DNA from 3 places in the Nocardia sp. NPDC060249 genome. Region 3 is predicted to be linked to each of the others. Evidence: riboswitches for the same ligand, from Rfam matches in the RefSeq annotation. Region 3 holds a riboswitch; each other region holds the start of a gene.
The links. Region 3 has a riboswitch for S-adenosylmethionine ahead of ACFWFP_RS30030 (rhodanese-like domain-containing protein). Riboswitches for the same ligand answer to the same signal wherever they lie in the genome.

Region 1 (4,972 bases), on a different contig from region 3:
CGGTCCGGTCTGCGCGAGCCCGGCCAGCGCCGACGCGGCGGCGAAGCCGACCAGGCCGACCAGGAAGATCCGGCGCCTGCCCAGGTAGTCGGCCATCCGTCCGCCGAGCAGCAGCAGCCCGCCGAAGATGAGCGTGTACGCGGTGAGCGCCCACTGTTTGTCGCCGTCGCTGATCCCCAGGTCACGCTGGGCATACGGCAGGGCGATCGTGATCACGGTGGCGTCGAGCACCACCATCAACTGGGCGGCGGAGAGCACGACCAGCGCCCACCACCGCGTCGAACTCTGTGGGGAATCAACATGTTTCGTCTCTAGCTCGGTGCTGGTCACCAGGGCTCCTCGTCACTCGATCAGCGTGGAACCAATCCTGGCACTGCGAGACAATTGGCGTCAAGAGAAAAATGTCTGAATGCGCCAATTGGCCTAGTTGGACAGATAAAGCGGCTGACACGGTAGGCTGGTGGCATGCTGGACTCGACCACTCCGATCAGCGCCGACCGGACGACCGAACCTGCTCCCGACGCGCCGCTGGGCTTGCGCGAGCGCAAGAAGCTCCAGACCAAAGCCGCCATCGTGGCGGTCGGGCTGGACCTGTGCGACAGCCAAGGGTTCGACGCGACGACGGTCGAGCAGATCGCCGCGGGTGCCGATGTGTCCCCGCGTACCGTCAACCGGTACTTCGCGCTCAAGGAAGACATCGTGCTGGCCCCGATCGACGACTTCGGGGTCTCGGTCGCCGTCGCGCTGCGCTCCCAACCGAACACCGGCAACGAACTCCAGGCACTGTGTGGCGCCTACCTGACGGTGGTCCAGGCGGAGGCGGACGCGGACGGTATCCGATTCATCCGCCAGTTCCTGCAGATGCAGCGGATCATGCGCACCAGCCAGTCGGTCAACGCGCGCGCGCTGGAATACGCGGAGAAGAAGAACGTCGCGGTGTGCACCGAGCTCGCGCAGCGGATGGGCACGTCACCGGACGACTTCACGGTGAGGCTGGTGGCCGGGACCTGGCAGATGCTGTGCCACCTCTCCGTCGCCGATACCGAACAAGCACTGCTGAGCGGGTCGCCGGCGGTCGCTGTCCGGGTGACCCGCGACGCCGTGCTGCGCGCCTACCACGGCTTGCGGCAGGTCTGCGGCGCACCGGTAGACGACACGCCAGGCTTCGGCACACCGTCGAACGAGTGATCTTCGGCGTGAAATGCGGGGGAAGTTTCCGCGCGCGGGAGATGTCCGGTTAACATGACGGCAAGGTCATGAGTACCAGCGCCAAGCCCCGGCTCGCTGGTCGGCAACCCTCCAGCTGCGGTGGGGTGCTCCGGGTGATGACCGGGCTCTCGAAAGTCGAGAGCAAGCGCGCGCTGCAGGAGGCCCCCATGTGTTGTTGCCAGTCGATCCGACCCAGTTGACGAGATCCCCCGGCTGACACCTTTGGAGCACGACATGACCGACTCTTCCCTGCCCGAGAACTGGTCCTTCGAGACCAAGCAGGTCCACGCGGGCCAAGCCCCCGACGCGAGCACCAACGCGCGGGCGCTGCCCATCTACCAGACCACCTCCTACACCTTCCGCGACACCGATCACGCCGCCGCGCTGTTCGGTCTCGCCGAGCCGGGCAACATCTACACCCGGATCATGAACCCCACCCAGGACGCGGTGGAACAGCGCGTAGCCGCCCTCGAAGGCGGCGTCGCGGCGCTGCTGCTGGCCTCGGGCCAGGCCGCGGAGACCTACGCGATCCTGAACCTGGCGAGCGCGGGCGACCACATCGTGTCCAGCCCGCACCTCTACGGCGGCACCTACAACCTCTTCCACTACTCGCTGCCCAAGCTGGGGATCACGGTCTCGTTCGTCGAGGATCCCGATGACCTCGCGCAGTGGGAAGCCGCGATCCAGCCGAACACCAAGGCGTTCTACGGCGAGACCATCGCCAACCCGAGCAGCGCGGTGTTCGACATTCCCGGCATCGCCGGGGTCGCGCACGCGAACGGCCTTCCGCTGATCGTCGACAACACCGTCGCCACCCCCTACCTGATCCAGCCGCTCGCCCACGGCGCCGACATCGTCGTGCATTCGGCGACGAAGTACCTGGGTGGGCACGGTGCGGCCGTGGCGGGCGTGATCGTCGACGGCGGCACCTTCGACTGGACCGTGCGCGACGCCGAGGGCAACGCGCGCTTCCCCGGCTTCACCGAGCCCGACCCCAGCTACCACGGTGCGGTGTTCGCCGATCTGGGTGCGCCCGCGTTCGCGCTGAAGGCTCGCGTGCAGTTGCTGCGCGACCTGGGCGCTGCGGTCTCGCCGTTCAACGCGTTCCTCATCGCCCAGGGCATCGAGACGCTGAGCCTGCGGGTCGAACGGCATGTCAGCAATGCCGAGACGGTCGCGAAGTTCGTCGCCGAGCAGCCGGGCGTCGACGCGGTGTTCTACGCGGGTCTCGAGTCCTCGCCGTGGCACGCGCGAGCCAAGGAGCTGGCGCCCAAGGGCGCGGGCGCGATCGTGGCCTTCGAGCTGTCGGGCGGTGTCGATGCCGGCAAGAAGTTCGTGGACGCGCTCAGCCTGCACAGCCATGTAGCTAACATCGGTGATGTGCGTTCACTCGTGATTCACCCGGCGTCGACCACGCATTCGCAGTTGACGCCCGAAGAGCAGCTAGCGGCCGGCGTCACTCCCGGCCTGGTCAGGCTCGCGGTGGGCATCGAGGGAATCGACGACATTCTGGCCGATCTACGGGCCGGGTTCGCGGCGGCGACGACGTGACTGTGAGCACCGAATCGCCGATCGCCCGACCCGGAACCGGGGTGGCCCTGCTGCCACCGCCGGACGGGCGTGCAGGCGTGGTCGCCATCGGGGACGTGGCGCTGGAGAACGGCGCCGTGGTTCCCGATGTGCGGCTGACGGTGCAACGCTGGGGCGAGCTCTCGCCCACCCTGGACAATGTGGTGCTCGTCGAACACGCGCTCACCGGTGACTCCCATGTCATCGGTGGGCCCGACGGGGCTCCCGGCTGGTGGGAGGGCATGGTCGGGCCCGGTGCGCCGATCGACACCGACGAGTGGTGCGTGATCGCCACCAATGTGCTCGGCGGCTGCAAGGGCAGTACCGGGCCCGCCTCTCTCGCGCCCGACGGAAAGCCGTGGGGCGCACGGTTTCCCGAGCTGACCATCCGCGATCAGGTGACCGCCGAGGCGCAGTTGTTCGAGGTGCTCGGGATCGAGCGGCTCGGCGCGGTGGTCGGCGGCTCGATGGGCGGCATGCGGGTGCTCGAGTGGATCATCGGCCTGCCCGAGCGGGTTTCGGCCGCGCTCGTGCTGGCCGTCGGCGCGCGCGCCACCGCCGATCAGATCGGCACCCAGACCACCCAGATGGCCATCATCGCGGCCGATCCCGACTGGCAGGGCGGCAACTATCACGGCACCGGTCGCGCGCCCATGACCGGTATGGGGCTGGCCCGGCGGATCGCGCACCTGACCTACCGCACCGAGGGCGAGCTCGACCACCGGTTCGCCAACAAGGCCCAGGGCGACGAGGATCCGTGGGCCGGTGGCCGGTACGCGGTGCAGAGCTACCTCGAACACCAGGCCGACAAGCTGTGTTCGCGCTTCGATCCGGCCACCTACGTGCTGCTCAGCGAGGCCATGAACCGCCACGACGTGGGGCGCGGTCGCGGCGGCGTCGCCGCCGCGCTGGCCTCCACCGCGGTGCCGTGCGTGGTCGGCGGAGTCGACTCGGATCGCCTGTACCCCTTGCACACCCAGGCCGAGCTGGCCGAAGGGCTGCCGGGCTGCGCGGGTCTCGAGATCGTGCACTCCCGCGACGGGCACGACGGGTTCCTCACCGAGGCGGCCGCCGTGTCGAAGCTGCTCACCGAGACGATGCGCTTGGCGCGGGAGAACCGCTGAGCCGTCAGGGCCCGGTCAGCAGGGTGACGATCGAGCGAACGTAGGCCTGAAGCCGTTCGCGCGGATACTCGTCCGGTTCGCTGACCCCCAGTCGACCGAGCATTTCGGCGATGGTGAGGGTCGAGTTCGCGAGTAGTCCGGCATCCATCCCCGACCACTTCGGCAGCACTGAGATACCCATGCGGACAAGAGATTCCGCACGCTCCAAGATTTCGGCGCGCGAAGCACGAAGAGCCGCGCGATATTCCTCGGGCGCACTCGCCGGGGTAGCGAGGATCAGCCGCCAGCGGGTCGGATTCGCCAGCGCCACACCGACGAACGCCTCGACGGTCGCCGAGGCGGCGGACAGCGGGTCGGCGCCGAGCAGGCCTTCGGGCAGCGTGTCGGCGATCTGATCCAGGCCGCGTTCGCGTTCGCGTTCCAGCAGCGCTTCGACCAGTTCGGCACGGGTTTTGAACACCGTGTACAGCACAGGCTTTCCGACGCCTGCCTCCTGCGCCACGGCCTCCATGCTCAGCTCGTGCAGCTCCATCCGGCCCAGGACGGTGAACGCGGCGTCGAGGAGCTGCGCGCGGCGCTGCTGCGGCGGCAGACGCGGCGCGTAGCGGCGTCGAGGTCGTTGCTCCTGCGTCGAGGTCACCGCTCACCTGCCTTTCGCTCCGGACGATACCTGGAACCTTCCGCCACAAATCCTACGCAGCCGTTGTATTCGCGTCGAGCCATTGCTACGGTGGTGTTGTATTCATCTGTTACTCGCACTGCAAAGGGGCATGTGCAATGGCTTTCGATGCGTCGACTCTGCGTCGCGACGACTACGGCTTCTTCGGGCCGGATTCCCCCACCTGGAAGGTGTGGGCGGCGCCGACCGCGCTGATCGGATTCCAGCGCGCGGTCACCCTCGAGCACTTCGATCCGTTCCTGACCGCCGCGGTCGCCGATTCACACGGGATCTACGACAATCCCGCCACCCGCCTCGACCACACGCTGTCCTACTTCCTGCTGGTCGCGCTCGGTGACGGCCGCACCGCCATCCAAGCATCCGAACACCTGATGCAGGTGCACGCGCCGAT
Region 2 (4,972 bases), on a different contig from region 3:
GCGATGGTTCGCAACATGATGAAGCCTCTCAGTGATGTAATGCTGAACATCAAGCAATAGGCAGTAATGTAAATTAGAGTCGTTATGATCGTCAAGGGAGTTATGAAGTGATGGGCGGATACCATGCACCCATGACGTCCATGCCCGCCGCCGAGAGGCTCGGCTCGTATATCAAGCGCGCCGAGCAAGCCCTGATCGCGACCAAGACTGCCGCGCTGAAACCGGCCGGGCTGACCGTTGCGCAGTACAGCGCGTTGCTGCACCTCGCCGAGAACCCCGGCATCTCGGCCGCCGCCCTGGCCCGGCTGGCGGGCGTCACCCCGCCGACGATGAACACCGTCCTGACCAACCTGCAGGAGCGCGGCCTGGTGGATCGGACCCCGCACGAGTGGCACAAGAACGTGCTGGAAACCCGCCTGACCGAGGCGGGACGCTCGGTGATGGCCGATGCCGACACCCGCGCGATCGCGGTGGAGCGCACCCTGGCCGAGCGATTCACCGAGGCCGAACTGGCGGCGGTGCAGGAACTGCTCACGCGCAGCGCACAGGCACTCGACGAGATCCGCGACAACCTGCCGTGACGAAAAAAGCCCGCCGGAAAGTTCCGGCGGGCTCAGGTGTGGATCGGGTCAGCGCTCGGCGGCGACCTTCACCTTGCTCAGCGTCTCCCGCATCCCCGAGACCAGGTCGGCCTCGAACTTCTCCTCGCCGCCCATGGCGACCTTGATCGTTCCCCGCAGCCAGCCGGGCAGGCCCTTGGCGTCGACGGTGCGCGTTTCGACGACCCGGGTGCCGGTGGCGGTCGGCTCGAGCTCGTAGGCCCAGACCGTGCGGTTCTCGTTCATCCGGAACGCCAGCGCCCGGTTCGGCTCGAAGCGCACGATCCGCGAGGTGGTCGGATAGACCTTCCAGCCCACCTTGTTGACGTTGACGGTGAAAGCGCCGTCGCGGACGCCACCGAGCGCGACCATCTTCAGGGTTGTCGGACTGAGCTCGGACATGCGGCGCAGATCGGCGAGTACCGACCAGACCTTCTCCGGCGGTGCGGCGATGTCGATGCTGGCTTCGAGGTTGTTCGGCAACGTTGCCTCCGGGTTATACGTGACGGACTGTCACGCTCAGCATAGGCACCGGCCGAGAGGCAGGTTCCGTATGGTGACGCGAAAGGCCCGGGCCCGGCGGCGGAGGCAGCACAGAACCGAGCGCGGCGCGCGCATCGAGGAGGCGGACCCCTCGCGGCGAGGGCCGTGCTCGAACTCGGCGCCGCGATCACCACAGGGGCGGACAAGGCCGTCGCCGCCGGACCCCCGATGCTCAGCGGGCGGTGTCTCCGCGAACCCGGCAGCGGGCCGGGGGCCGGAGGGCCTGTTCTGTAGGCGAGCCCGAAAGCAGTGGTTGTCCAGGACGCCGCGGCGCGGCCGGTGTCCGGTGCCGTGGCCGAGTCGCCCGGCACCGCGCACAGCTGCGCGCCGACGAGAATCCCTACGACACAGATCGTTGCGACTGTTCTGCCCGTCGGCGCTCACCCCCGGTCCGCCGTTTCAGTAGTCGCCTGCGAGTTCGAGCCCGCCGCTCAGCACAGTGGTCATAGGAACAGGAATACCGCGCCCGGCGCTCGCCGACAATGATTTGTCGCACCCTGCGCTGATCGGAGTTCACCGGGCGTGGTCTTTGTCTCGAGCTGATCGCAAAACGGCGCCTCGCGGATCACCGCAGCTAGTGCCGTATCCGACTGTCCAACAGTCGTATCGGATACCCGGAAGGTGCGACGGATACACGCGAATTCGCTGCTAGATTTCGGCCCACGGTCACGAGTATCAGCACTGTCGAGCCCCGGCTCGCTGATCGGCAACCCTCGCTTGCGGTGGGGTGCCCCGGGTGACGACCAGGCGATATCGCACAGATAGCGCAAGCGCTGTATTCAAGCTCGAAGGAAAATCAGCAATGAGTAAGTTCTCGGTCGGTTCGCGGCGTCGTTTCAAGATCGTGGCGGGCGCTCTCGCCGTAGTCGGCGTCGCTGCCGCGGTGGTCGGCTGCAGCGATACCGGTGCCGACTCCGGCAGTGGCACGGTGTATTTCGGTGTTTCCGGTCCGCGAACCGGACCGTCGGCGGAGTACGGCCGCCTGTGGCAGCAGGGCTTCGACCTCGCGCTGGACGAGATCAACGCGGCAGGCGGCATCAACGGCCGCAAGGTCGAATTGAAGTGGGAGGATTCGCAATCCGATCCCAAACAGACCGTCCCGATCGCCACCAAATTCGTCGACGACAAATCGGTGATCGCCGAACTCGGCGACTTCTCCTCGCCTGCCTCGATCGCCGCGTCGCCGATCTATAACCGCGGCAAGCTCGTTCAGTACGGCTTCACTAACTCCTCGGTCGATTTCACCAAGGCGGGCGACTATTCGTGGAGCCCGTCGATCACCCTCGACGTCTTCCAGGAACGCAATGCCGAATGGGTGTCGAAGAAGGCGAAGAAGGTCTCGGTCGTCTATCTCGAAACCGACTGGGGCAAGCAGGCGTTCGGCTTCTTCGAGAAGTTCGCGAAGGAGAAGGGCGTGGAGATCGTCTACTCCTCGCCGATCCTGCCCGACTCCACCGATGTGAAGCCGATCCTGATCAAGGGCCGCGAGGCCAACCCCGAGGCGTTCGTGCACCTGGGCTACGGTCCCGACGGCGCGCTGGTGGTCAAGCAGCTGCGCGACGTCGGCTTCTCCGGCCAGTTCTTCGGCGGCCAGAACACACCGCAGTTCATCTCGCTGGCGGGCGCGGCGGCCGAGGGCGACATCGTGAACGGCATCTTCAGCCCGGCCGACCCGGATCCGAAGATCCAGGACTTCGTCACGAAGTTCCGCAAGAAGTTCAACACCGATCCCGGCGATTTCAATGTCTACGCCTACGACGCGCTCACCGTCGTGGTGCAGGCGGCGAAGAAGGGCGGCGCCACCCGCGAGGGCGTCCTCGAAGGACTGAAGACCGAGACGCAGTTCACCGGAATCGGCCTGGGCACTTTCGCTTTCGACCAGCAATCGCGGCGTCCGAAGGGTGTGTCCCCGCGTGAACTGGTGCTGAAGGAAGGCAAGTTCGTGCCGACCGGCAACCGCTGATGCTCGACACGCTCATCGCCGGTGTGGTCCACGGCAACGCGTACGCGCTGCTCGCCGTGGGCATCACGCTCATCTTCGGCGTCACCAATGTCATCAACTTCGCGCACGGCGCGGTGTTCGCCCTCGGCTCGATCCTGGGCTGGTGGTTCATCGCCGAGCAGGGTCTGCCGCTATGGCTGACCATCGTGCTGGTGGTCGCGATCACCGCCGCCGTCGGCATCGGAATCGACCTGCTGGCAGTGCATCCGCTGCGCAAGGCGCCCGCCATCGCGGCGCTGCTCGCCACGGTGGCGGCCGGACTGATCATCGAGAACCTGACCCAGATCGTCTTCGGTCCCGAAACCCGGCCGTTTCCACAAGTGCTGCCCACCAACAACTTCCAGCTCGGCGGCGTCCGCTTCGGCACCTCCGATCTGGTGATGTTCGCGATCACCCTGGTGGTCATGCTCGGCCTGGCCGGGTTCCTGCGGTTCAGCCGCTACGGCCTCGCCATTCGCGCCACCGCGCAGGACCCGGACGCCGCCGCGCAGATGGGCATCGGTGTCTCGCGCATCCAGGTGCTGGCCTTCGCGATCGCCTCCGGGCTCGGCGGTCTCGCGGGAATCTTCGTCGGGCTGTACAACTCGAACATCTCCCCGACCAGCGGCACCCTCGCGGGGCTGACCGGGTTCGTCGCGGCCACCATCGGTGGTCTCGGTTCCATCCCCGGCGCGGTGATCGGTGGGTTCGCCCTCGGCATCGTGGAGGCCGTCGGCATCTACACCTTCGGCGACGGCTACCGCGACCTGATCACCTTCGGTGTGCTGGTGGCGTTCCTGGTGCTCCGGCCGGGTGGCCTGCTGGCCAAGGTGCCCGCGATCAGCGCCGAACCGCTCACCGGCACCTACCTGGGCGTCGGCCGCCGGCTCAGGGTGCGCTGGTGGCACGCGGTGGCGGTGTTCGCGGTGGCGGCGCTGGTTGTGCCGCTGGTCGCGAACAACTACGCCATCGTGGTCGGCACTCAGATCCTGGCCTACGCCATCATCGCGGTCTCGATGACGCTGGTCGCCGGTTCGGCAGGCCAGTTGGTGATCGGGCAGGCCGGGCCGATCGCGATCGGCGCCTACACCTCGGCGATCCTCACGGTGAACCACGACTGGCCCTTCCTGGCCGCCGCGCTCGCGGGTGGGGTGCTGGCCGCGATCATCTCCTCGATTCTGGCTGCGCCGCTGTGGAACCTCAACGGGCACTATGTCGCGATCGCCACGCTCGGCATCGGCATCGTGATCGTGGCGGTGATCCGCAACTGGGAGTCGGTGACTCGCGGCAGCTACGGCATCTTCGGTATTCCCGTGCCGAGCATCCTCGGCCACGAGTTCACCGAGAACACCGAGGTGTTCCTGCTCGAGCTGGTGTTCCTGGCGATCGCCCTCGCGGTGGTCGTCGGGGTGCAGCGGTCCCGGCTCGGCACAGCCCTGCGTGCCGTCGGTGCCGACGAGGTGGCCGCGCGGTCCTCGGGCATCCCCGTGCGCGACTACAAGGCGCTGGCTTTCGCGATCAGCGCGCTGTTCTCCGGCATCGCGGGCGCGCTGCTGGCGCACCAGTACAGCTACATCGACCCGACCGTGTTCAACCTGCCCATGTCCCTGCTGATCGTCACCATCCTCGTGCTCGGCGGCACCGGTTCGCCCTACGGCGCGGTGCTGGGGGCGGCGGTGCTGATCGGTGTTCCCGAGGCGCTGCGGCTGGCACCGGAAGCCCGCATCCTGCTCTACGGCGTGGTGCTGCTGCTGATCATCCGGTTCCGGCCGCAGGGCGTTCTGGTGAGGAGTGAACGTGTCCCCGTCCTTCGATGACACCGCTTCGTCGCCGAGCGAACCAGGTGTTC
Region 3 (4,972 bases):
CGATCGTCGGCCTGTTCATCGGCTTCGTCCTCGGTGTGTACCTGGCCGAGCTGTACCGCTTGAAGACCAACAACCTGGCTTGGCCCGCGACGGTGCACGCCCTCGAGGGTGTCGGCCTGTCGATGCTGGTCGAGTTGTTCGGCGCGCTGATCGCCTCCGGTGTGTGGCTCACCGGCGCGATCATCAGCTGAGCCGGCCGCGAGTTCTACTCGATGATCGGCAGCGGACGGGTGTGGTCGTCCGCGCCGGGAAGCTGATTGCGCGGAATCGGGATCGTCGGATTCTCGATGCGGGGTAGCGGCTCCGGTTCGGGGCGACGCACCGCGGGCAGCCGGTAGAACTCGCGGGCATTGTCCTCGAGCACCGCGTGGATATCGGAGCCGACCACCTGCGAGATCAGGTCCACATCGCGCTCCTCGAACGGCCTGCCCGCGCGCGTGCCGGGCAGATCGCTGCCGAACATCAGCGCACCCGGGTTCACCGTGTGGATGCGCCGCAGCGTCTCGGCCACATCCATCTCGACCCGGCCGAACCCCGTCGCCTTCACCCTGGCGCCGCGGTCCACCAGGTCGAGCAGATACGGCAAACCCTCGTCGGACATGCCGAGATGGTCGATCGAGAGCGCGGGCAGCTTCGAGATCACCGGCTGCAGCGAGGCCAGCATCTGACCGTCGATGTAGAGCTCGACGTGCCAGCCCGCCAGTTCGTGGGCACGCAACGCCTGCAATGTCATCTCGGTGATGTCGGCGGCGGCGCGCTTGAGGTTGAACCGCAGGGCGCGAACGCCTGCCCGGCTCAGCTCGAGGATCTCGTCGTCGGTGGCGTCGAGATCCAGCCGGGTCACGCCGACCCAGTCGGGACCGAGCGCGGCCAGTGCTGCCTTCAGGTACGTCTGATCAGCGCCTTGGAAAGACGCGCTGACGACAGCACCGCCGCGAACATCGAAGTGCGCCATGCGCTTTCGATAGTCATCGATCACGTAGGGCTCAGGGAGATAGCCTTCGTTCTCGATCAGCGGAAACCGAGGATCGATAATGTGGACGTGGGCATCGAACACCTGTACAGAATGCCTTATCTTCGGAGCGCTGGCGCGCTCGAGTTCGCGGCCTCGCCGGTCCCGTCGATCAGGCACCGTTGCTTGCTCCTTCGTCGCCTACGCAACGGCACCTGATCGACGGGACGGCCGCGAACCGCCGCTGCGCGGCGGGACCCTCCTCGAGGTCGGGTCGTGCGGGTTGCGCATGGCGTGCTCGCGGCGGTTCAGGCCTTGTTCGGCTCGGAGGCGCGCAGCATGTCTTCGCGCTCCACGACCTTGACGCGCTCACGGCCTTCGGGCTCGCCGAGGGCGCGCTCGTGGGCGTCGAGGCGGTACCAGCCTGCCCAGGTGGTGAACGGGATGCCCTTGCCCTCGAGGAACTCGGTGACGGCGTCGAGCTCGGGCTTCGGCGCGGGGACGAAGCCCTTGGCGTCGTCGAGCAGGCAGGCGATGGTCTCGTTGGCGTCGCCCTTGGTGTGGCCGATGAGGCCGACCGGGCCGCGCTTGATCCAGCCGGTCACGTAGGTGGCGGGCATGAATCGGGCGTCGCCGGCGGCCGAGTCGTCGGCGATCACGCGACCGGCCTCGTTGGGCACCGTGCCCGCCTGATCGTCGAACGGCAGCTGGGTGACGTTCTGCGAGAGGTAGCCCACGGCGCGGTACACGGCCTGGATGTCCCAGTCGGTGAAGTTGCCGGTGCCCTTGACATTGCCGGTGCCGTCGAGCTGAGTGCGTTCGGTCTTGAGGCCGACGACCTTGCCGTCCTCGCCGAGGATCTCGGACGGGGACTCGAAGAAGTGCAGGAACAGCTTGTGCGGGCGGTCGCCGTGGTCGCGGATGGCCCACTGCTCCAGGGTGTTGGCGACCATGTCGACCTGCTTGGAGTTACGGCGCGCGGCTTCGGAGCCTTCGTCGTAGTCGATGTCCTCGGGGTTGACGATGACCTCGATGGTCGGCGAGTGATCGAGTTCGCGCAGCTCGAGGGGGGTGAACTTGGCCTGGGCGGGGCCGCGGCGTCCGAAGACGTGGACCTCGAGAGCCTTGTTCTCCTTGAGCCCGTTGTAGACGTTCGGCGGGATCTCGGTCGGCAGGAGTTCATCGCCGGTCTTGGCGAGCACGCGGGCCACGTCGAGGGCGACGTTGCCGACGCCGAGCACGGCGACCTTCTCGGCCTCGAGGGGCCAGGAGCGGGGGACGTCGGGGTGGCCGTCGTACCAGGACACGAAGTCGGCGGCGCCGTAGGAGCCGTCGAGGTCGATGCCGGGGATGGCCAGGGCACGGTCGGCGTTGGCGCCGGTGGAGAAGATCACCGCGTCGTAGAACTGGCGCAGGTCGTCGAGAGTGATGTCGGTGCCGTAGTCGATGTTGCCGAGCAGGCGGACCTGGTCTTTGTCGAGGACCTTGTGCAGGGCGGTGATGATGCCCTTGATGCGCGGATGGTCGGGGGCGACGCCGTAGCGGATGAGACCGAAGGGCGCGGGCATGCGCTCGTAGAGGTCGATGCTCACGTCGGCATCGGACTTCATCAACGCGTCGGCGGCGTAGATACCGGCCGGTCCCGCACCCACGATCGCAATGCGAAGTGGGCGAGTCGCTGCACTCTGTTCGGTCATTTCTACGCGCACCCTTTGGTCGAGAACTGTTTGACGGCGTCAACTTAGCTTAGGCTAAGTCGGCGATCCGGCTTGCTGGCAGCTGTCATCGAGTTGGCAACAGCACGCAGTCATGGCGATTCTAGCTGCGGCATTGCGGTCACCCGGCGCGCGGTGTAGCTGCCCGCCCGGGTCTGTCAGGATTAGAGCATGAACGAGGAGCAAACAGGCTCGGATGACCAGCCCGTAGTGGTGGATCAGACCGACAAGCGTTCCATCGTCCCGTTCGTCGCGGCCGCGGTGATCGCGATCATCGTGCTCATCGGCATCGTGGCGGGTGGACTGCTCTCACCCGCTGAGAAAAATGTCACAGAGGCCGACCGTCTCGCGGCCGCCGTCACCAACTATATCGACGCGCGCTCGCGCAGCGACCTCCGTCCGCCGACCGGTGTGGCCTGCCCCGGATTCGACGAGGAGAAATCCGGCCTCGGCGAACAGCTCGGTGGCCCGAAATCCACTGTCACGATCGACGGCAAGGGTTTCGAGAACGCCACCGTCAACGGCGACCGCGCCAAGATCGACGCGGCGCTCGTTGTCAACGGCAACCCGGCGGCGAGCAACTGGAAACTGACCCGCGTCGACAGCGCGTGGCTGGTGTGTTCCTTCTGAATCGTTTGACACGATGACCGGTGCCGAGGCAATCTCAGATCGCAAGGTCATGAGTGCCAGCGTCAAGCCCCGGCTCGCTGGTCGGCAACCCTCCTCCGCGGTGGGGTGCTCCGGGTGACGACCTGGCCGTGTGTTCGGGGATTTCCGGCACGGCAAGAGCGGATTCACGCAGGAGGATCGACATGACTTACGCCGGCGACATCACCCCTGAGAAGGCGTGGGAGCTACTCACCGAGCACCCCGGCGCCGTGCTGGTCGACGTGCGCACCGAAGGCGAGTGGGCACACATCGGCATTCCCGACACCAGTTCCATCGAACGCCCGGCCCACTTCATCGAGTGGGTCGACGGCACCGGCACCCGCAATCCCGAGTTCGGCGTGCAGCTCGAGCAGGCGCTCGCCGGTCGCCCCGACGACGCACCCGTGGTGTTCCTGTGTCGCTCCGGTCAGCGTTCCGCGCACGCGGCGAACCTGGCGACCGCGGCGGGCGTGGCACCGTCCTACAACGTGCTCGACGGTTTCGAGGGTGGTCCCGACGCGTTCGGTCAGCGCGGCAGCACCGGTTGGCGCGCTGTCGGCCTGCCGTGGCGTCAGGCATAAGGAGAAAAGCATGATCACGGGTGGTTCGTTCGACAAGCCACTGCCCGAAGGCGTCGGCCCCGGCACGCTCGGCGTGCGTGGCGGTCTGCGCCGTTCCGGCTTCGACGAGACGTCCGAGGCGCTGTACCTGACCTCCGGCTTCGTCTACGAGAACGCCGAAGCCGCCGAGGCCGCGTTCACCGGCGATGTCGAGCACTTCGTCTACTCCCGTTTCGGTAACCCGACCGTGGCCATGTTCGAGGAGCGCATCCGCCTGCTCGACGGCGCCGAAGCGGCGTTCGCGACCGCGTCCGGCATGTCGGCGGTGTTCACCGCGCTCGGCGCCCTGCTGAAGGCGGGCGACCGTCTCGTCGCCGCCCGCAGCCTGTTCGGGTCCTGTTTCGTGGTCTGTAACGAGATCCTGCCGCGCTGGGGCATCGAAACCGTCTTCGTCGACGGTGACGACCTCGACCAGTGGGAGCAGGCCCTCTCCGTCCCGACTCAGGCCGTCTTCTTCGAGACCCCGGCCAACCCGATGCAGACTCTCGTCGATGTCCGCAAGGTCACCGAGCTCGCCCACGCCGCGGGCGCGAAGGTGGTGCTGGACAACGTCTTCGCCACCCCCCTGCTCCAGCGCGGTTTCGAACTCGGGGCCGACGTGGTGGTCTACTCCGGCACCAAACACATCGACGGCCAGGGCCGTGTCCTCGGCGGCGCCATCCTCGGCGCCCAGGACTACATCGACGGCCCCGTCAAAACCCTGATGCGCCACACCGGCCCCGCCCTGAGCCCGTTCAATGCCTGGACCTTGCTCAAGGGCCTGGAAACCATGCCGCTGCGCGTGCGCCATTCCACCGAGTCGGCCCTGCGGGTGGCCGAGTTCCTGGAGACCAAGAATTCGGTCGACTGGGTGAAGTACCCCTTCCTGGAATCGCATCCGCAACACGCGCTGGCCAAGGAGCAGATGACCGGCGGCGGCACAGTCGTCACCTTCGCCCTCACCGGCGACGACGGCAAAAAACGAGCCTTCGAGGTGCTGAACCGCCTGCGCATCATCGACATCTCCAACAACCTCGGCGATGCCAAAACCATGATCA

Region 1: linked by a shared signal. The riboswitch ahead of ACFWFP_RS32860 (bifunctional o-acetylhomoserine/o-acetylserine sulfhydrylase) and the one ahead of ACFWFP_RS30030 (rhodanese-like domain-containing protein) in region 3 are both predicted to bind S-adenosylmethionine.
Region 2: linked by a shared signal. The riboswitch ahead of ACFWFP_RS24995 (ABC transporter substrate-binding protein) and the one ahead of ACFWFP_RS30030 (rhodanese-like domain-containing protein) in region 3 are both predicted to bind S-adenosylmethionine.

The regions. Positions count from the first base shown of each region.
Region 1 is NZ_JBHXAQ010000019.1:37,645-42,616, forward strand. Features, by position in the region: gene ACFWFP_RS32850 (MFS transporter) at 1-330, opposite strand, end outside; gene ACFWFP_RS32855 (TetR family transcriptional regulator) at 466-1,188, shown strand; SAM riboswitch class IV at 1,253-1,363, shown strand; gene ACFWFP_RS32860 (bifunctional o-acetylhomoserine/o-acetylserine sulfhydrylase) at 1,444-2,760, shown strand; gene ACFWFP_RS32865 (homoserine O-acetyltransferase) at 2,757-3,902, shown strand; gene ACFWFP_RS32870 (TetR/AcrR family transcriptional regulator) at 3,907-4,542, opposite strand; gene ACFWFP_RS32875 (oxygenase MpaB family protein) at 4,680-4,972, shown strand, end outside.
Region 2 is NZ_JBHXAQ010000007.1:342,411-347,382, reverse strand. Features, by position in the region: gene ACFWFP_RS25010 (SMP-30/gluconolactonase/LRE family protein) at 1-17, opposite strand, end outside; gene ACFWFP_RS25005 (MarR family winged helix-turn-helix transcriptional regulator) at 132-581, shown strand; gene ACFWFP_RS25000 (SRPBCC family protein) at 630-1,082, opposite strand; SAM riboswitch class IV at 1,807-1,921, shown strand; gene ACFWFP_RS24995 (ABC transporter substrate-binding protein) at 1,945-3,105, shown strand; gene ACFWFP_RS24990 (ABC transporter permease) at 3,105-4,940, shown strand; gene ACFWFP_RS24985 (ABC transporter ATP-binding protein) at 4,921-4,972, shown strand, end outside.
Region 3 is NZ_JBHXAQ010000013.1:69,176-74,147, forward strand. Features, by position in the region: gene ACFWFP_RS30010 (DUF456 domain-containing protein) at 1-191, shown strand, start outside; gene ACFWFP_RS30015 (amidohydrolase family protein) at 206-1,057, opposite strand; gene ACFWFP_RS30020 (FAD-dependent oxidoreductase) at 1,261-2,649, opposite strand; gene ACFWFP_RS30025 (hypothetical protein) at 2,839-3,297, shown strand; SAM riboswitch class IV at 3,343-3,462, shown strand; gene ACFWFP_RS30030 (rhodanese-like domain-containing protein) at 3,480-3,896, shown strand; gene ACFWFP_RS30035 (O-succinylhomoserine sulfhydrylase) at 3,907-4,972, shown strand, end outside.